Regions from separate parts of the Lentibacillus juripiscarius genome, predicted to be linked through region 1. Evidence: a T-box and tRNA genes for the amino acid it is inferred to sense, from the RefSeq annotation. Region 1 holds a T-box; the other holds one or more tRNA genes.
The links. The T-box of region 1 lies ahead of ileS (isoleucine--tRNA ligase). A T-box ahead of a tRNA ligase gene usually reads a tRNA of that ligase, here a tRNA-Ile.

Region 1 (10,483 bases):
TGGATGTAGCAGCCAATCTGGAAGAAATCCGTCAGCAGATCAGACAAGCATGCGCAAACAGCAACCGGAATCCGGAAGACATAACCATTATTGGTGTGACGAAATATGTTACCACTGAGCGGGCAAAAGAAGCGATTGAAGCCGGAGTCACGAATCTTGGCGAAAATCGAATGGAAGGTTTTCTGGAGAAATATGAATACATACAAGATGATGCAGTCTGGCATTTTATCGGAACGCTGCAGTCAAGAAAAGTAAAGGATGTCATCGGCAAGGCCGACGTGATTCATTCCCTTGACCGGAAGTCGCTTGCGAAAGAAATCAATAAGCGGGCGGCCGGTCCTGCAGATTGTCTTGTACAGGTGAATGTCAGCGGTGAGGATTCGAAACATGGCATAGACGCAAAAGAGGTTATCTCTTTTGTCAGGGAATTAAAGCGCTATGAGAACATTCGGGTTGCCGGTCTAATGACAATGGCGCCCCACACTGATGATGAGGATCAGCTGCGGACGGTTTTTCGAAAACTTGCGTCGCTTCGGGAAGCGGTACAGGCCGAACAGCTTCCGCATGCCCCGTGTCAATATCTTTCCATGGGCATGAGTAACGACTACCAAATTGCGATTGAAGAGGGAGCTACACATGTCCGTATTGGATCGGCATTGGTTGGTTCCCGGGAAACGGAGTGAAGATATGAGTATTATGAACAAACTAAAAACGTTCTTCACGATGGATGAGGAAGATATGTACGCTGACGAGGAGATGGATACGGGCACGCCCGGTAATGGTGCCGGCCAGAATAGTCAGCGGCATAACAGGGAAAATGTAGTAAATCTGACAAGCATTCAGCAGCCCGCATCGAAAGTTGTGCTATATGAGCCGCGCAACTATAATGAAGCACAGGAGATTGCTGATAATGTGGTGAATAAACGTGCGGCAGTCATTAATCTGCAGCGCATTGATCAGCAGCAGGCGAAACGGATTGTCGATTTTCTGAGTGGGACTGTCTATGCTGTGAACGGGGACATTCAAAAATTAGGCGACCAGACATTTCTGTGCACGCCTGAGAATGTAGATGTTTCCGGAAGCATAACCGATACGCTCGTGGAAGAAGACGAATTTCATAAAGGATGGTAGCAGACTATGCAATCACTATTGGGTTTATTGTACTGGGCATTGGAACTTTACAGCTTTGCGCTGATTATTTATATTTTCATGTCCTGGTTTCCAGGGGCGAGGGAATCGGCATTTGGAAGTTTTTTGGCTAAAATTTGTGAACCTTATCTTGAACCATTCCGGAAGATTATACCACCTCTTGGTATGATTGACTTATCCCCGATTGTAGCCATTTTCGTTCTTTATTTTGCCAGGATGTACGGGCTGCCGGTTCTGATTACCTGGTTCTAGGGGCTTGTGCGATGGATATATACCAGCATTTCAGAAAAGAAGAACAGCCATTTATCAATCATGTTCTGTCCTGGATACGGGATGTGGAAATGACCTATCAGCCAAAGCTGACTGATTTCTTGAATCCGAGAGAACAGCAAATAGCTGATATGCTTGCTGGGACAAGCCTTGAAGATCTAAAAGTGTCGAAACATGGAGGTGATCAGTCCGCTGAACGAAAGCGGATCATGATTGCCCCGATGTATGAACAGATAACGGAAGATTCGTTTCAGCTTCGTCTTTTGCAAGGTTCCTATCATGATAAATTTGTTTCCCTGACACACCGGGATGTGATGGGGGCCTTCTTATCCCTCGGTATTAAGCGAAAAAAGCTGGGCGATATAATAGTTGAAGATGGGCTTGTGCAAATCATTGCAGCAGATGAAATTGCACCGTACGTACTTGCGAATCTCACCACCGTCAAGAAAGCGAGCATCAGACTTGAAAGCAAGCCGCTGTCTGCGCTGGTTGAAAGCAAGGCCTCCTGGGTTGAAACGGACCATATCATCTCATCATTGCGGCTGGATACCGTTGTAAAAGCGATTTATAAATTATCAAGAAAAAATGCAGCCGCTATGATTGAAAAAGGGATGGTGAAAGTGAATCACCAAGTTGCGGATGACAAAAAATTCACCCTTGAGGAAGGCGATTTGCTGTCATTGCGTGGGAAAGGCCGAAGCAAACTGGCCGCTATCAATGCCCGAACAAAAAAAGATAATATAAGTATAACAGCAGCTGTACTAAAATAATTCGGCACATTATGCAGGAATTTCAGTTTTTATGTCGAAAAAATAGTATACAGCAATTACGACCTTATGTATTATTATTTCACACTGACTAACTAAAAGGAGGTGGCCTGTGTGTCATTATCACCGTTGGATATACACAATAAGGAGTTTACAAGAAGTTTTCGCGGCTATGACGAAGATGAGGTCAATGAGTTTCTTGATCAGGTCATAAAAGATTATGAAATGACCATCCGTGAGAAAAAAGAATTACAGGAGCAGGTCGAGCAGCTGAATGAGAAACTTGGACATTTTACTAATATTGAAAGCACGCTAAATAACTCTATTCTAATTGCCCAGGAAACGGCTGAAGAATTAAAAGGGAATGCCCAGAAAGAATCGAAACTGATTATTAAAGAGGCTGAGAAAAACGCTGATCGGATTGTGAATGAGGCGTTAAATAAATCCCGTAAAATCGAAATGGATGTAGAGGAATTAAAGAAACAGGCAAAAGTCTTCCGAACCCGTCTGAAGATGCTGGTCGAAGCTCAGCTTGAAGTAATCAATGCAGATGACTGGGATGGATTGTTTGATGAAGAGGGCGAAGAAGAAGTGGAAGGAATACAGGAAGAAACATCCGAGTATGCCAATAGTAATGCGTAGACCTTGACGTTTTCAGGAATTTTACATATAATTCATTATCATAAAGGTCTCAAAGGTCTTACCAAATACAAACCACGACGACGGAGACAGTATGAATGCCACCTGCTGCCCAGCGAATCAGGGATGGTGCAAGCCTGATACAGCAATACATTCAGAACATCACTCCCGAGTGTCCATTTTGAACTTGAGTAAAAATGGACGGTTCATCCACGTTACGGATATCGAGTGAATTTAAAATAGGCGCCAATTTTAAATTCATAAGGGTGGTACCGCGAGTCTTCTCGTCCCTTTTTGGGATAGAGAAGACTTTTTTTACTCACGTGTATTGTTAGTCTGTATTGTTGATTTCAGCACTAGACGCTCGCTTACCGTGGGCTCGCGCCAAGCCTCCTCGACAGTTCATTGCTTCACTGTCTGTGGGGTCTCGGCTGTCTCGCTTTCCCGCAGAAGTCTCGCGTCTTCTGCTTCAATCAACGCCACGTTGTTAAATACAGCCCCGATTTTCACTAAAGACAAGGAGGATAACACATGGATTATAAAGACACGTTGCTGATGCCGAAGACGAAGTTTCCTATGCGCGGCAACTTGCCGAACAAAGAACCAGAACGTCAGCAAAAATGGGATGAAGAACAAATTTACGATAAAGGGCTTGAGCGGACAAAAGGACGTCCACTGTTCGTTCTGCATGATGGACCGCCATATGCCAATGGTGATTTGCATATCGGGCATGCTCTCAACAAAATTTTAAAGGACTTTATCACAAGGTACAAATCCATGAGCGGCTTTTACGCGCCATACGTTCCCGGCTGGGACACCCATGGCTTGCCTGTAGAAACTGCTTTGACGAAAAAGAAAAAAGTGGACCGTAAAAAAATGAGCATTGCGGAATTCAGACAGAAATGTGCCGAGTATGCTATGGGGCAGCTGGATAATCAAAGGACCCAATTCAAAAAACTTGGTGTCCGCGGTGACTGGGATAATCCGTATATTACGCTAACCAAAGATTACGAAGCCGCCCAGATTAAAGTGTTTGGTGAAATGGCCAAAAAAGGCTACATTTACAAGGGCTTGAAGCCTGTGTACTGGTCCCCGTCCTCTGAATCTGCGCTGGCAGAAGCAGAAATAGAATATCATGATAAGCGGTCACCATCCATTTATGTGGCATTTGACGTAACAGACGGCAAAGAGGTGCTGGACGGAGGTGAGAAAATTATTATATGGACCACAACCCCATGGACCATTCCGGCAAACCTTGGCATTGCCATTCATCCAGAACTGGAATATGCCGTTGTCGCTGTTAATGGTGAAAAATACGTCATTGCCCATGAACTGGTTGAAACACTGACAGAAGAACTGGAATGGGAAAACCCGGAAGTTATCAAGACTTTCAAGGGTGAAGAAGCAGACCGGGTAGTAGCCAGACATCCGTTTTATGATCGTGATTCGCTGGTTATGCTTGGTGACCATGTAACAACAGATGCTGGTACCGGCTGTGTTCATACAGCACCAGGTCACGGAGAAGATGACTTCTATATGTCCCGGACGTACGGTATCGAACCATTCTCTCCGGTTGATGGGAAAGGGCATTTCACTAGCGAAGCACCAGGATTAGAGGGAATGTTTTATGACCAGGCAAACAAAACAATTACGGAAAAACTGGAAGAGAGCGGGGCGCTACTGAAGCTTACGTTTATTACCCACTCCTATCCGCATGATTGGCGTACGAAAAAGCCGACTATTTTCCGGGCGACATCGCAGTGGTTTGCATCCATTAAAGATTTTCGCCAGGATATTCTGGATGAAATCAATCGCATCAACTGGTATCCATCATGGGGAGAAACCCGTCTGTACAATATGGTACGCGACCGTGAAGACTGGTGCATTTCCCGGCAGCGGACTTGGGGTGTTCCAATCCCTGTGTTTTACGGGGAGGATGGAACGCCAATCATCAATAATGAAACCATTGCCCATGTTTCTAATCTGTTTGCTGAGCACGGCTCGAACGTTTGGTTTGAATGGGAGACACATGACTTGCTTCCGGAAGGGTTCACGTCCGAACACAGTCCGAATGGTACCTTCACGAAAGAAACCGATATTATGGACGTCTGGTTTGATTCGGGGTCATCACACGAAGCTGTACTGAAGGGACGTGAGGATCATAAACGCCCGGCCGATGTTTACCTTGAAGGAAGTGACCAGTATCGCGGCTGGTTTAACTCATCGATTTCTACAGCAGTTGCGGTAACAGGCAAGGCACCATTTGAAACCATCATCAGCCATGGCTTCACCCTTGATGGTAATGGACGAAAAATGAGTAAATCACTCGGCAATGTTATGGATCCGTTAAAAATTCAGAAACAGCTTGGATCGGATATTTTGCGTCTTTGGGTATCCTCGGTTGATTACCAGGCAGACGTAAGGATTTCTCAGGAAATTCTGAAGCAAGTTTCTGAGGGCTATCGGAAAATCCGAAATACCGTACGGTTCATGCTCGGAAACTTAGCTGACTTTGATCCGGCTAAAGATGCTGTACCTGAATCAGAAATGGCGGAAGCTGACCGGTATATGCTACACCGGCTGCAAACGATGCTGAAAAACGTCAGGGGCAGCTATGACGTTTATGAATTCGCACCAGTTTATTCAGAAATTCATAATTTCTGTACGACTGATTTAAGTTCGTTCTATCTCGACTTTGCCAAAGATATTTTATATATCGAAGCAGCGGATGACCATCGCCGCCGGAGTATTCAGACGGCGTATTATGAAATGGTCACCACGCTAGTGAAGCTCCTGACACCGATTATTCCGCATACGGCTGATGAAATCTGGGAGTACATTCCTGGTGCGGAAGAAGAAAGTGTCCAGCTGACGGATATTCCAGAACCAAGAGAAATCACTGGCTTTGACAAACTGTATGCGAAGTGGGACCACTTTATGCAGGTTCGTGATGATGTTCTAAAGGCGCTGGAAGAAGCGAGGGAAGCCAAAGTCATCGGAAAATCACTGGAAGCCAAGATTACGGTTGTTCCAAAAGATGAGCAGACAAAAGAAGTGCTCGATGGTATCTCCGATGTGCATCAGCTGTTCATCGTGTCCGAAGCAGACGTTACAGATGAGGCACCTGATGCGAAGGCGTATCACTATGTAAATGTTCTGGTTGAGAAACATCCTGGTGAAAAGTGTGCACGCTGCTGGACAGCCGCTGATACCGTTGGCCAGGATCAGGATCACCCAGATTTATGCACACGGTGTGCCGATATTGTGAAAGAGCATTACAGTGCATAAATAATTCGGTAAGTAAAACAGGATACAGACCAAAATAGGAATGCTTGCTTGTGGCATTCCTATTTTTTGTATAGCTGAAATTGTGGTAAACTAATAAAGCATCTAAAATATAGCTAAGGTGTTAGGAACGATGGAGGAAACGAAATGTACTTGTATTACATAGTGGCACTCGTTGTGATTGCACTTGACCAGCTGACGAAGTGGGTCGTTGCACAAACGATGGAGCTTGGTGAGCAAATAACGGTTATCGGGAATTTTTTCTATTTAACGTCACATCGTAATAGTGGAGCGGCTTGGGGAATATTGCAAGGAAAAATGATGTTTTTTTATATTGTGACAGTCATTGTCATCGCCGGAATTATTTATTACATGCAGAAGTATGCCAGGGAAAGTAAACTGCTGGCTGTTGCATTAAGCCTGATTCTGGGTGGTGCGATTGGGAATTTCATTGACCGGCTGTTCCGGAAAGAAGTTGTGGATTTCTTTGACTTCATCATTTTCGGGTATGACTATCCAATCTTCAATATTGCAGACTCAGCCCTGGTCGTCGGTGTGATTCTTGTGATAATAACGACTATTATGGATGAACGAAAGGAAAAAAGGCAAAATGACAAATCAGCACACGGTAACGGAAACAGAGCATAACACACGAATTGATAAACTGCTATCCAGTGTGATAGCAGATACATCCCGTTCGCAGGTGCAGGCATGGATAACCGATGGCCATGTGCTTGTCGGCGGGAAGCAAGTAAAAACGAATTATAAATGTCAGGCCAGTGATACCATTGAATGGGACGAGCCGGACGAGGAACCGCTCACAATTGACCCGGAAAATATTCCGCTTTCAATTGTTTATGAAGATGCTGATCTTTTGGTCGTCAACAAGCCAAAAGGGATGGTTGTCCACCCGTCGGCAGGTCATCAAACCGGGACATTGGTGAATGCACTGCTCCACCACTGTGACAGCTTGTCCCAGCTAAATGGGGAGGAACGGCCGGGTATCGTGCACCGCATCGATAAGGATACTAGCGGCCTATTAGTTGTTGCCAAAACGGATGAAGCGCATAGCAGTCTGTCTGAACAGCTCTCTCTAAAAGACATGGATCGTCGATATGAGGCAATTGTGCATGGAGTGATTGAACACGAAACCGGTGTCATTGATGCCCCGATTGGCAGAGATCCAAATGACCGGAAAAGGATGGGAGTCGTTGATAATGGAAAGGATGCGGTAACCCATTTTCGTGTGCTGGAGCGGTACACGGATTTTACACACATTGTCTGTCAGTTGGAGACAGGCCGTACCCATCAGATTCGCGTTCATATGAAGTATATCGGCTTTCCTGTTGTCGGTGATCCGAAATACGGTCAGCGCAAAACGATGAAACTTGGCGGCCAGGCATTGCATGCGAAATCACTGGCATTCAACCACCCGGAAACCGGTGAACAACTGCACTTTGAAGTGGATCCACCTGCTTATTTCCAGGAACTTCTGGACCAATTGGAGAAAATGGATTGACAATCCCCTGGAAATCTGTAATAATTAACGCAGATGAATATTGACCCTTTAAGATAGTCCAGTGAGGCTAAAAAGGTTGCGGAAGACAATTGTACTTGAGTGTCGTATACCCAAATCCCTTTTTTCCTCACCGGAGAAAAGGGATTTTCTAATGTCTGGAGGGGATTGAAGATGCAGAAAAAAACAGTCCTGCTTGATCAGGCGGCAATTGGTAGGGCGATAACACGGATTGCCCATGAAATTGTCGAGAAAAATAAAGGCGGGGAGAACCTTCTGCTCGTCGGTATTAAAACACGAGGTATACCGTTGACGAAACGCCTGCAGGAAAAAATCCGGCAAATTGAAGGTATCACCGTCCCAACCGGGGAACTTGACATTACGTTATACCGGGATGATCTGGAGACAGTAACAGCTAATGATGATCCTGAATTAAAAGATACGAAAGTTGACGCCGATTTAAAGAATAAGAAAGTTATTTTAGTCGATGACGTGCTGTATACCGGCAGAACGGTTAGGGCAGCGATGGATGCAATTATGGATATTGGCCGCCCGTCCCAGGTTCAGCTTGGCGTACTCGTTGACCGGGGGCATCGCGAACTGCCGATTCGAGCAGATTATGTTGGGAAAAACATCCCCACCTCTGATCAAGAGGTCATCGTTGTGCAATTGGATGAAACGGATGAGCAGGATGAGGTAAGTATTTACGATAATTGAACTACCCACCACTTAGCTGACGCTTGAAGTGGGGGATTCCTGCGAACACCAGTGTAACCACTAGTTATTTTAGCAGGCTCTACCCGTCGTCCCAACGGTGAGAACAAAGATTTTGTACGTTGGACTCGTGCCGTCTAGCGTAATGCACAGGTTTAGTCTTTTCGGCTAGACGGGGCGAATGATGCTTGGATATTTTACGTGACAAAGAAATTCTTGTCACAACCTCATATATCCAGTTTTCATAGAGCAACCTATACAGGTATATTATACCAAAGGAACAAATGTTTTGCTATACAAAAGGCGATTCATCTCCCGCTTATTTTTGGGCATTGCCCTTCACAAAATTGAAGTGGGAGTCTTCTCGCCAAAAACGATAAATAGGAAGACCTTTAAGTAAATCCAGTGAGATTTATAAGGTCGCTGACAGGGAACGTGTATCGATTCTGATGGACACGTGTGCCTCTTTGCGGCCTTTCGCAAAGAGGCTTTTTTATATCCTAAGAAAGTAAAAATTAAAATCAAATAGGAGGAAATCGATATGAATAAACAAGAAATGGTAATGGATGTGCATGAAGTGCCAAAACTGCAGCAGTGGATTGTTCTTAGTCTGCAGCATTTGTTCGCCATGTTCGGCTCAACGATACTAGTCCCATTTCTGACCGGGCTGTCCCCCGCAGTAGCGCTAATATCCAGTGGTGTTGGAACACTGGCCTATCTCGTAGTCACCAAAGGGAGAATTCCCGCTTATTTAGGATCCAGTTTTGCATTTATCGCACCGATTATTGGGGCGAGCGCGGCAAGTGGTCCGGCCGGGGCAATGGTTGGCACCTTTTTAGCGGGACTTGTTTACGGCGGGGTTGCCCTGCTGATTGGCATGCTTGGCCTGAATTGGCTCATGCGCATATTGCCGCCAATCGTGGTCGGCCCTGTCATTATCGTTATCGGACTTGGGCTGGCATCAACTGCCATTGATATGTCCATGTATGTGCCGGGGCTCGATGAAAATGTCTATAGTGGAACCCACTTTAGCGTAGCCCTCTTCACACTGGCAGTGACCATTGTTGCGTCGATTTTTTTCAGAGGCTTTTTCGGCCTGATTCCGATTCTAATTGGTATTACATCCGGGTATGTCTTCGCACTGTTTCAGGGTATTGTAGATACAGCGGAAATCAGTGAACAGTGGGCAGCCATTATGTCAGCTGGTTCCATATGGGGGACTGCTGCTGCATTATTCCAGACACCGGACTTTGTCGTACCATTTCTGGATTATGCGCCATTGGAGGTGCTGAACGGGGAAATTGTTCTGCTCATGGTGCCTGTTGCGCTTGTCACGATAGCAGAACACATTGGCGATCAGATGGTACTGTCAAAAGTTGCCGGGAAAAACTTTTTGAAGAACCCAGGGCTGCACCGTTCTATTCTCGGTGATGGTGTTGCAACGATGATTGCATCATTCCTTGGTGGTCCGCCAAATACAACGTACGGTGAGAATATCGGTGTATTGTCCATCACGAGGGTGTTCAGCGTGTTTGTTGTCGCCGGTGCGGGTCTAGTCGCGATACTGTTCGGATTTACCGGCATTGTCACGGCTACGATCAGTTCCATACCTTCCGCAGTTATGGGCGGGGTTTCCATTCTCCTGTTTGGTATTATTGCATCCAATGGACTGCGGATGCTGATTGATAACCAAGTTGACCTTGGCAATAAACGAAATCTCGTCATTGCTTCGGTTATTCTCGTGATCGGTGTCGGCGGCGCATTCATCCAGCTATCGGATAACCTGCAAATCGCGGGAATGGCTTTGTCGGCAATCATTGGTGTCTTGTTGAATCTCGTACTGCCGGGCAAGGAAAGTGGGTATGGCAATGGTGTTATGTTCGACGACAGCAATATGGAGACAGATAGCAGGCAGCACGATGCAGCTTAACGAACAAGCGGAGAACAGAAAGGGTGAGTGGAAGTGCAGCATTTTTTATCAGCAAAGGATCTTTCGGCGGATGTTATTCAGTCCATCATGGACCGGGCTGAAGCGACGGGGAAGCCATTGACGGGAGATAGCAGGGGACACTTTGCCGCCAATCTATTTTTTGAGCCAAGCACCCGGACAAAAACAAGTTTCCTAGTTGCGGAAAAAAAGCTC
Region 2 (10,483 bases), on a different contig from region 1:
ACATTTACTGACATGCAATAACCTCTCTTCATTGGGTAACCTGTCTACTTCTCATGGCAAACGTAGGAAGTGAGAAAAGCGTACGAAATCTTTTCTCACCTGCCTCCCACCTATTTACCGGCTATTTCATCAACCTTTTGCAAAGCTTTTTCATATCCACTTTCCGGTTTACCAACGTACCCTACTGCTTCTGCCATTTTACCGGCATTTTCAAGTGCATACGTTGTAAAATCATACACTGCATCTTGTTTCAATGCTTCATGTTTAACATAGATAAATAACGGCCGTGAAAATGGATTATAAGCACCCGACTGAATGGTTTCTTTGCTTGGTTTGACTGCCTTTCCATCACTATTCACAATCGGGACCGCTTTTAAATTATCCTTGTTTTCAGCATAATAGGCATATCCAAAGTAACTGATGCCATTAGGGGAACCCATTACCCCTTGGACAAGGACATTGTCATCTTCTGATAATGATGCATCTTTACGAATTTGCGTATCCCCAAGAACAACTTCGCTGAAATAATCAAATGTGCCGGAGTCCGCTCCAGGGCTATAAAACTCAATTTCTTTTTCAGGCCAGCCTTCTTTCACATCTGCCCATGTTTCTACACCGCCATCCTCGGACCACATTTTTTTTAACTGGTCAACCGTCAGTTTATTAACCCAGTCGTTTTCTTTATTAACGACAATGGAAAGACCATCAAGAGCGACTTCGAATTCGGTATAGTCATCAATACCCGCATCCTTAAGCGCCTGCTTTTCTGCTTCTTTGATTGGCCGGGAGGCATTGGAGATATGCGTTTCGCCTGCAGCGAACTTTTCAAATCCGCCACCGCTACCGGAAACACCAATATTGACCCGGGCATCGGGATTTTGTTTTTGATAATCTTCAGCTATAGCTTCCATGATTGGAAAAACAGTAGATGATCCATCCACGACTACTTCGGACGACCCGTTTCCTTCACTTTTCTTTCCTCCATCATTCCCCTGTGCATTATTGCTTCCTTCTGCATTGCCGCATGCAGCTAACAGCAGTGACATGGTGATTGCCACAAGTAGAAATAGCGATCTCATACCACAAAAGCCCCCTGTCGTTATTTTTTGTCAGAAAAGGAATGTCGTTTCCCCCCCCTGCAATTCCTATCATAACTAATCAGTTTTAACTGCCTATTAATTGAGTGTAAAAATAACGTAAAGAATAACTTCCCATAAGTGCCGAAGTGTAAAATAAAAAGCCTGAACACTGCAACAAGTGCTCAGGCTGGTATCTGTCTTTACTCTTCATCTTTTTTGTCTTTTAAATTAAAATACGCATCCAAAATCCCTTTCCCAATTTCATGGTTAATCGGATGTTTATTGCCTGTTCCTGCCTTCGGAACAATAAGGGCAAAAGCTACCTCTGGATCATCATGTGGGGCATAGCCGATGAGTGCCAGGTTTTCCGCATCGCGTACTTTTTTTCCATCATCATAAACGTCTGCTTCTGCAGTTCCAGTTTTACCGGCAATATCATACATAGCATAGGGTTTATCGTCAAAATGGGTATACGCGGTACCACCAGGTTCTTGAAATACCTGCCGGAACCCTTCCTGTACGCGGTTGATATACTTCTGGTCCATGTCTATCCGGTTCATGAATTCCGTGTTATTACTTTTGTATACCGGACCAAGCTCCTCACTGTGTGGGACCGGGTTACGAATCGCCTTTAGGAAATGCGGCCGGATGCGATAGCCGTCATTGGCAATCGTTGACACGTACTGTGCCATTTGCATGGTTGTATACGTATCATATTGCCCAATCGCCAGGTCCAAGAGATTTCCTGCAAGTGGATCACTACCTTGATACCCGATTGACTCCGATGGAAAATCGATGCCCGTCGAAACACCAAGACCAAACTGACTGTAGTACCTGCGCATTTCAGTAAATGCTTTCGGGTCAAAATTAAGCGGTTCATTTCGCTGATAGTTAAAGTCGCCACCCATGCGCATGGCAATATAGAACATATATACGTTAGAGGAACGCTTCAGCGCTTCATAGTCATTGACCCACTGCAGATTTTTCCAAGAACTTTTTTCCGGCGTTCCTTTTATCTTGATCGGTGTATCATAAAACCGCTGGCCAGGTTTTATCACACCGGATTCATACCCAGCAAGCATTGTCGCGCCTTTGACAGCTGAACCCGGGCTGTATGCACTGTGTATCGTACGCTGACCGGCATTTTGAAATTCCTTCTCCTCCCGGTTGTAGTATTGTCCACCGGCGGCCAGGATTTCCCCTGTCTGAGGATCCATCATAACAGCAAGTGCCGTATCCATATAATGATTTTCATATGGCTGGTTCTGGATGGCCGTTTTTAATTCTTGGCGCAACACCTTGTTTACTTCTTTCTGGAGTTCCATATCGATGGTGAGGACCAAATCTTTCCCGCGCTGCCCTTCGACGGCTACATCCGAATCAACGATTGTGCCATTTTTATCTGTTGTATACTGAATTTTCTCTTTCCGACTGCGTAGGACGCTTTCATACTGCTCCTCGAGACCACTTCGGCCAACACGGTCATTCCGGCTGTAGCCCCTCGTCATGTAATAATCTTCTTTTGCGGCTAATATGCCCTGTTTTTCCGATGTAATATTGCCCGCAAACGACTGAAACGTGCTGCCGTATGGATACTTACGGTTCCAGTCTGTGGAGGCGTTAATTCCGGGCAGCTCATCCAGATGCTCAGCCACACGTGCAAATTCTTCAGGAGTTACTTCTTTTCCCTTAATAATGATTTGCGGTGTAAGGGCCATTGCTTTGTCCATTTCTTTTTTAATGGCCATTACTTCACGCTGCTGTTGGCTGAAATTATCAAACGCAACTTCTTCTTCTTTAATCCGTTCAAGCATCGTACTGTATTGCTCACTATTATCCATTTCTTCAATTTCTTTATCTGTGAGCCGGCTTTTTGCTTCTTTCGTATTTTGAATATACCAGTATTCTTTTCGGTTCCGTAATGTAAGACCATACTGTTTATCTTTTCCCGGGTCCATGGAAATGTACTTAGCTAATTTCTCTGCCACGTCGAGTCTATCTTCTGCCTGTGTTCCTTTTTCCGGCGTATACGTAATTGCATATTCAGCATCGTTCCCAACGATTAAATTTCCGTTTCGGTCATACATTTTACCACGCGGAACTGGAATTTCCGTGAAATCATTGGATGTCCGGTCAATTTCCGCCTGGAATGCTTCCCCATTCAGGATCTGAACAACCCCAAGCTGCAAAACCAGCAGTGAAAATAACAAAAACACGGCAAAAAACAGTATATTTAAACGAAAGGGCAACTGGGCCTTTTTCCTTTTCTTTATGTTAGCCATATCTCTCTCCCTCACCCTTTAAAATTGTACAGCTTCATTATACCATTTTTGCCTTCTGATTCTAACAGGAATCATCGATTTTTTTCATCTGTCACTGGCTCCTTCGTGATGGGTTCATTTGTACCGGCTGCCCCGAGGTAAATATCCTTGACAAACAGATAAATCACAATATGACCCAATCCGAAGAAGGCGAGCAGGTATGGAATAATGACTTCTGCTGAAACCAATGATATCGCAATAAGAAACACAACAATGGCTGTCACCCTGCCAATATTGGCAAACACCTCCCGAACAACAATATACTCCACCCGAAGTTCTTTCGCTTTCCATGCCTTTCCAATCACATCGAACGTCATGGAAAAGTATGGTACGTTGACCACAGGATAGGCAATACCGATTAATGCCGCATAAATCATCAACTGAACATACCCAGTATCAAACAAAATAATATAGATCGAGAAATACAGGATAAGCGCTCCCGTTAGTATAAACTTTTTCCGCATGGATGGTTTAATCCATCTGGTAACAATGAAGTAAAACACAAAGGACAAACCAGAAAGAAACAGGTTGAACATCCCAAGTGAAAATTCACTGCCGGTTGAAAGAAACACCCATATGGAAATCACAAATAAAAAGATTCCTTCCCGTAGTCCTTGTGAAATATGGGCGTTTAGGATTTTTCGCCAGTTTTTATTGTGGTTCCACTCCGTCAGTACACGCTTGAAATGAAACCGTCCTTCTGCCTGCCGCCGTTTAAGAAAAAAGCTGCAGACAACTGCACCAATAAACAGGCTGAACGAAATTGTAAAAATGACTGTATACCCAATAGTTTCTTCCATTCTGGCGATGAGCGTCCCCGCAAGCAATGGGCCAATCATACCAGCAAATGACTGCAAGACACCTAAGAACCCATTAAAAAAGTCCCTGGATTCAGGTTCCGTGATTTCAAATGTAAGCACATTGAATGCCAGCCAGTAAAATCCAAAGCCGATTCCAAGTAAACTGCCGAGCATAAAGTTATACGTTGCTGCTTTATCGGCAACCAGCAGGACACTCAGAAAAAAGAGAGATAAAAATATGACCCCCAATCGGAGTACAATGACACGGTCAACTTTTTTGGCAATTTTTCCTGCAAGAATGAATGTCACCGGCTGGAACAGATAAATACCAAGATTGTAAAAAGCAATCGTGCTGTAATCCCCTGCTTGGCGCCATAAATAAATGTTCACAAAGGTATTGGAAAGGAAAATACTTAGTGAGTACAGACCACCTATGACAAGCAGTAAAATAAGATCACGGTTTATATCCATTTTTCCTGTAAAGGCTTGTAAGCTTTTGTGCATAATATCCATTGCTCCTTTTTGTTCATTTATAGTGTGAGCAAATTAGAGCATGGATATGTAATGCCGAAAATGTTAAAAATAAGCATGTATACCCCATCACATCAAATGTCTTTATCGTTGGGTATAAAAAAACACGGGTATTTTTCCCGTGTTTTTTAAAGAAGCGTTCATTTATTATTTAGCTTCGTTATAATTCTTAGCAACCTCGTCCCAATTTACAACATTCCAGAATGCTGCCACATAGTCAGGACGGCGATTTTGGTAATTAAGATAGTAAGCATGTTCCCAAACGTCAAGGCCTAAAATCGGTGTTTTTCCATCCATAATCGGTGTATCCTGGTTAGGTGTGCTTGTCACTTCGAGTTCACCATTATGAACAACGAGCCAAGCCCAGCCTGATCCAAAACGGCCTTTTGCGGCTGTCTCAAACGTTTCTTTAAATTTGTCGAAACTGCCGAATTTATCATTGATTTTGTCAGCAAGCTCACCGGTAGGTTCACCGCCGCCGTTTGGTGACATTACTTTCCAGAACAGACTATGGTTAGCGTGTCCACCGCCATTATTACGTACAGCCGTACGGATATCTTCCGGTACAGCGTCAAGATTGCTGAGCAGATCCTCAAGTGATTTCTCTTGAAGGTCTGCTTTACCTTCCAGTGCCGCATTCAGTTTGGTAACGTAAGTATTGTGATGCTTCGTGTGGTGAATATTCATCGTTTCTTTGTCAACAGTTGGTTCTAAAGCATCGTATGCATATGGTAGTTCTGGCAGTTCAAATGGAGCCATTTTATACATCCTCCCTTAGATCTTTTATTAAAAGGATTGAAGATTCAACCTTTTAATCTTACCGTACCAAAGGTCGGTTACACTTGCAAACAATATGCATGTTTTTAAAGTGCCAACAGTTATAAGCAGTACCGTCATGTTTTGGATTTCATTTTGTGCAAAAGAAAAACAAGCAAGTATGCTTGTTTGGAAAAATGGCTCGGGACGGAATCGAACCGCCGACACACGGATTTTCAGTCCGTTGCTCTACCGACTGAGCTACCGAGCCGTATGATATTAAAAATTTCTTGCTATCATCACTTAATCTCTTCAGGTTTGGTGCTCGTCACGTTGCAAGTAATTTCAGTGTTGATTACGTTCCTCGCAGGCCTGCACTTAGGTGATGTTTCGGTGTTGCTAGCGGCCAGCTACCGAGCCGTATGATATTAAATTTCTTGCTATCATCACAATTGCACTTACAATCACATTTGATAACTGTTAAATATGTATGGAGGAGGTAGAGGGATTCGAACCCCCGCGCGGTTTGACCCGCCTGTCGGTTTTCAAGACCGATCCCTTCAGCCAGACTTGGGTATACCTCCGAATGTCAATGGTGGACCCTGCAGGATTCGAACCTGCGACCGATCGGTTATGAGCCGATAGCTCTGACCAGCTGAGCTAAGGGTCCACTTTAAATTTTAGTATGGGGCGACCGGTGGGGATCGAACCCACGAGTGCCGGAGCCACAATCCGGTGCGTTAACCACTTCGCCACGACCGCCATTAGGAATGAAATAGCGGTGGAGGGGATCGAACCCACGACCTCACGGGTATGAACCGTACGCTCTCGCCAGCTGAGCTACACCGCCATATGGCTCCACAGGCAGGATTCGAACCTGCGACCGATCGGTTAACAGCCGATAGCTCTACCGCTGAGCTACTGTGGAATAATTTTTATGATATTATATCAAAATTGTTGTACTCTTCCTAGCAGACCTTTACATAAAAGGCTGTCCAAAGACGACGTAACCTTCATGTTGCTGCATGTTTTTATCAGCGACGAAATATAATTTATCATGTTCGGCAGAATATGTCAATAACTTTTGCTCACAAAATTTATGTAAGGCCGAAAAAACAAATCAGCAACAGACAACATTAATAACTATAGCATGTTCAATCCATATTATCAATAGTGAATAAAGGAAAAAATTTTACGTATTTACATGAAATGAAGTCCGACTTTAGACATACAAAAATACCGGCAGCAGCCAATATGCAGCCGTGCCGATATTTCGTACCCATTAAAGGACGTCGCGAACTTAGGTCCTATTGATCCTCTTTGACACGCAATTTTGAGCACGTACAATAAGTGTTGTTTATTCATCCAAAATCGCTTCAGCAATATTTACTGCATGATCGGCAATACGTTCAAGATTGCTGATAATATCCACAAACACAATTCCCGCTGATCCGGTACATAAGCCTTCATTCATCCGGATGATATGTTTCTTTCGGAAATCCCGTTCCATTTTATCAATTTGATCTTCTTTCTGCATGACCGCCAGTGCCTTTTCGCGGTCCATTTTATCCAATGTTTCGACAGATTCCTTAACTGTCATAATCGTCAAATCAAACATATTATTCAGATCTTCCTGAGCTTGTTCGGTTATATGGACTTTGTTGGATATTTTATAATCTATCAGTTCAATAATGTTTTCAAAATGATCTCCTATGCGTTCTATATCACGTACAGAGTCCATCAGAAGCGTATGCTTGGTACTGTCCAGTTCAGACATATATACACCTGACAATTCAACTAAATAATCCGTTATCTCTCGGTCGAGGTTGTTGAGTGCACCTTCGATTTGCATTGACATTTCCGAATGCTTCTGGCTTTTCGTTGTTAAATATAAGTTGGTCTCTTCAAGCCCTTTGTACGAGTATTCACCCATACGAATAATCTCAGCTTTTGCCTGGTCAAGTGCTAATGTAGATGATTGCTGGATAAAAATTGGATCCAGATGCTTTGGCTTATATTCCACAACTGTATCGTCACCAGGAATAATTTTTGTTACTATCCATGCAAGTGCACCGATGAAAGGAAATTGAATAATCAGGTTGACAAGGTTAAAGCTTCCATGCGCAAAGGCTATCGTCATTTCCGGATTAAGATCTAATAAGGATTGCAAATAAATAACGTAATTCGTAAAAAAGCCCAAAAGAAGCAATACGACAGTCGTACCAGCCAGATTAAAAATAACGTGAACATATGCTGCCCGTTTGGCGGCTACCGTTGCACCGATGGAAGCAAGGACTGCCGTGATGGTTGTTCCTATATTGTCCCCGAATAATACGGGCAATGCGGCCTTCAATTCAATTGCACCTTCAGAAAACAGCCCCTGCAGAATACCAATCGTGGCACTGGAACTTTGCACAACAAATGTAAACAATGTACCAATAACGACACCAAGTATCGAATGCTCACTCATACTCAGTGTGAGTTCTTGAAATGCCTCAAGACTTCTTAATGGTGACATCCCGCTGCTCATCAGCTCAAGGCCAAAGAACAGTGCCCCGAAGCCAAATATAGCCTGTCCGAGATTATTCACTTTTTGGTTTTTAAAGAAAAACAGTAAGAAACAGCCAACAGCTATAATCGGCAGGGCATATTGACCCAGATCAATCCCTATAATGAAAGCAGTTACCGTTGTACCAACATTGGCACCCATAATAACACCAATAGCTTGTCTTAGAGTCATAAATCCAGCGTTAACGAGCCCGACCGTCAACACTGTAGTCCCTGAACTGCTCTGAATAAGGATTGTCACTACGATACCTGCAAGCACACCAAGGAACGGGTTGCTCGTTGTTTTGTCAAGTATATCCCGCAGTCGGTCGCCCGCAGACTTTTGAAGTCCTTCCCCCATATATTTGATGCCAAGCAGAAATATGCCAAGTCCGCCAATAAATTCAAATATCAGTGTTTGCACATCGATATCCAAAGAAACGCCACCCTTCATGTAGAAAACTGTCACATACCTTCCCCATTATTAATGGATTCGACAGCGTTTGTAAAGTATATCTCGAAAAATTAACATAAAGTTTACATTCACCTTTTTTCCCGTGTGCTCCTGGTTATAATTTGCCCGAATGGATCATTGGGAACGTACATGAAAACTTGCGTAAGTAGTCGACTGTGTAGGTTCTCTTTCGGCTGCAGCAGTAATAAATCAGATGTATTAGCATAAATATCAAACGAAAAGGTATTTGGCTGTAGAGCTGTATAAAGGAATGAGAAATTATGAAGCGACTCGGATTGTACATTTTTATTGGATTGTTTCTCATTAGTATTTATAAAGACCTTACCACAGGATTACTTCCGGAAAACACGACAGAACAAACGGATGAAAACAGGGTCGAAAAAGAGAGTCTGACAGGAATCCGTGCAGAAGTGGACAAGGGGGATACCGTGCTGTCAGTTGTCGAAAAAATAAATGAACAACTTGGTAAAGTTGACATTCCGGAAATACGAGCCGATTTCAAAACATTAAATCCCCATACAGATCCCCTCCGTATCGAATCTGGTGAATATTACTATTTCCCGCTGTATGAAAAAGGGGCTGAATAAATCTTCAGCCCCTTTTGTTATACGAATGGCAAGACAAATAATCGGATGAGAATGGATATTGCACCTACAATTATCGCGGAGTTACCAAGTGTTTCTGCACCCCGATTTCTTGAAATGAAGCCTAGGATTATCCCGGCACCGCCGAGTATGATTGGCATCATGAAAAAAGAAATCACTGACAATGCCACACCAATCCAGCCAAAAGCTCCGGTGGCTTCTGTGTCATCATCCTCAGTATCCGCGATATCGTCCGCGGTCATTTCTGCGGCAAATTCCTCATCACGTCTACTTTGTACATCCTCGATATCCGGTTCGTCGCCATTAAAATTGGTTGCAACCATATCGTCCGTGTCCGGCTGTTCCTCAAGCTTCGGTCCATTTTCCGAGCTATTTATCCTGCGGTTTGTTTCATCCATCAGCATGACCTCTCTTTCTTTGATGAGGTGCGTTTATAGCTTATGGATGTCCGCGGTTTATCATGCTGGTACTTATTGTAAGTGATAAGGGGAGAGAGTAAATTTTTTGGAGCTAATGCATACAGTACATCAGATCACTTTTTAAGGGGAGAGAATATGTCGTCGTTTATCAAACAGTTCGTGAAAACTAAGATGAAACAGCTGTCGGCAGATGAGCTGCTCCATTACGCACATGAATATAACTTTTCCATTTCCAGAAAACAAGCAAATGCCATCACTTCCTATTTACAAACACATACGGTTGATCCTTTCAGCTCCAGGAGCCGCAAAAAAATGTTTCGAGAGCTTGCCCGCATAACGGATGAAAATACAGCAAAAAAAGCGGAAAAGCTGTTCCAGGAAACCATTAAAGCGTACGGTCTGGAACATTTGTTTTAGAAAAGAATGTTATAAGTAGGCAGGAATAACGTGCGAGACATTATTCCTGCTTATATTACTGATTGACAATTTTTTCTTTCAAGCCCGAATCAAATGAGCCATCCCGGATCATATCAATTTCAAATTTATATGGGGGCTTTTTGTTTTTCTTATCTTCACCTACAAATGGTGTTTCAAGGATTTTAGGCAACTCTTCCAATTGCGGATGTGTAATGACATGGTGGAGCCCTTCGAAACCAATATGACCGAACCCGATATTTTCGTGACGGTCTTTTTGGGCGCCTTGTTCATTCTTACTATCATTCACATGAACGACCTTTAAGCGGTCCAGCCCAATAATACGGTCAAATTCATCCAGTACGCCATCAAAGTCATGGACAACATCATACCCCGCGTCATGGATATGACATGTATCCAGGCAAACAGAAAGCTTTTCATTATGGGTCACCCCGTCCATAATTGCAGCCAGTTCGTCAAATGTGCGCCCAATTTCTGATCCTTTACCAGCCATCGTTTCCAATGCTATCTGAACA

Region 2: it encodes a tRNA-Ile, which carries the amino acid that the T-box ahead of ileS (isoleucine--tRNA ligase) is inferred to sense. The anticodon was not compared.

Annotation. Positions count from the first base shown of each region.
Region 1 is NZ_JBHUNA010000009.1:210,735-221,217, reverse strand. It holds gene ACFSUO_RS06065 (YggS family pyridoxal phosphate-dependent enzyme) at 1-683, shown strand, start outside; gene ACFSUO_RS06060 (cell division protein SepF) at 688-1,131, shown strand; gene ACFSUO_RS06055 (YggT family protein) at 1,138-1,401, shown strand; gene ACFSUO_RS06050 (YlmH family RNA-binding protein) at 1,413-2,189, shown strand; gene ACFSUO_RS06045 (DivIVA domain-containing protein) at 2,301-2,828, shown strand; T-box leader at 2,897-3,120, shown strand; gene ileS (isoleucine--tRNA ligase) at 3,357-6,113, shown strand; gene lspA (signal peptidase II) at 6,258-6,758, shown strand; gene ACFSUO_RS06030 (RluA family pseudouridine synthase) at 6,721-7,629, shown strand; gene pyrR (bifunctional pyr operon transcriptional regulator/uracil phosphoribosyltransferase PyrR) at 7,801-8,343, shown strand; gene ACFSUO_RS06020 (solute carrier family 23 protein) at 8,882-10,270, shown strand; gene ACFSUO_RS06015 (aspartate carbamoyltransferase catalytic subunit) at 10,304-10,483, shown strand, end outside.
Region 2 is NZ_JBHUNA010000001.1:49,527-60,009, forward strand. It holds gene pstC (phosphate ABC transporter permease subunit PstC) at 1-14, opposite strand, end outside; gene ACFSUO_RS00300 (PstS family phosphate ABC transporter substrate-binding protein) at 111-1,079, opposite strand; gene ACFSUO_RS00305 (peptidoglycan D,D-transpeptidase FtsI family protein) at 1,280-3,361, opposite strand; gene ACFSUO_RS00310 (MFS transporter) at 3,433-4,704, opposite strand; gene ACFSUO_RS00315 (superoxide dismutase) at 4,879-5,490, opposite strand; tRNA gene ACFSUO_RS00320 (tRNA-Phe) at 5,686-5,758, opposite strand; tRNA gene ACFSUO_RS00325 (tRNA-Ser) at 5,979-6,071, opposite strand; tRNA gene ACFSUO_RS00330 (tRNA-Ile) at 6,081-6,157, opposite strand; tRNA gene ACFSUO_RS00335 (tRNA-His) at 6,174-6,249, opposite strand; tRNA gene ACFSUO_RS00340 (tRNA-Met) at 6,264-6,337, opposite strand; tRNA gene ACFSUO_RS00345 (tRNA-Asn) at 6,341-6,415, opposite strand; gene ACFSUO_RS00350 (Na/Pi cotransporter family protein) at 6,845-8,470, opposite strand; gene ACFSUO_RS00355 (hypothetical protein) at 8,770-9,096, shown strand; gene ACFSUO_RS00360 (hypothetical protein) at 9,114-9,512, opposite strand; gene ACFSUO_RS00365 (DUF2624 domain-containing protein) at 9,669-9,950, shown strand; gene ACFSUO_RS00370 (deoxyribonuclease IV) at 10,006-10,483, opposite strand, start outside.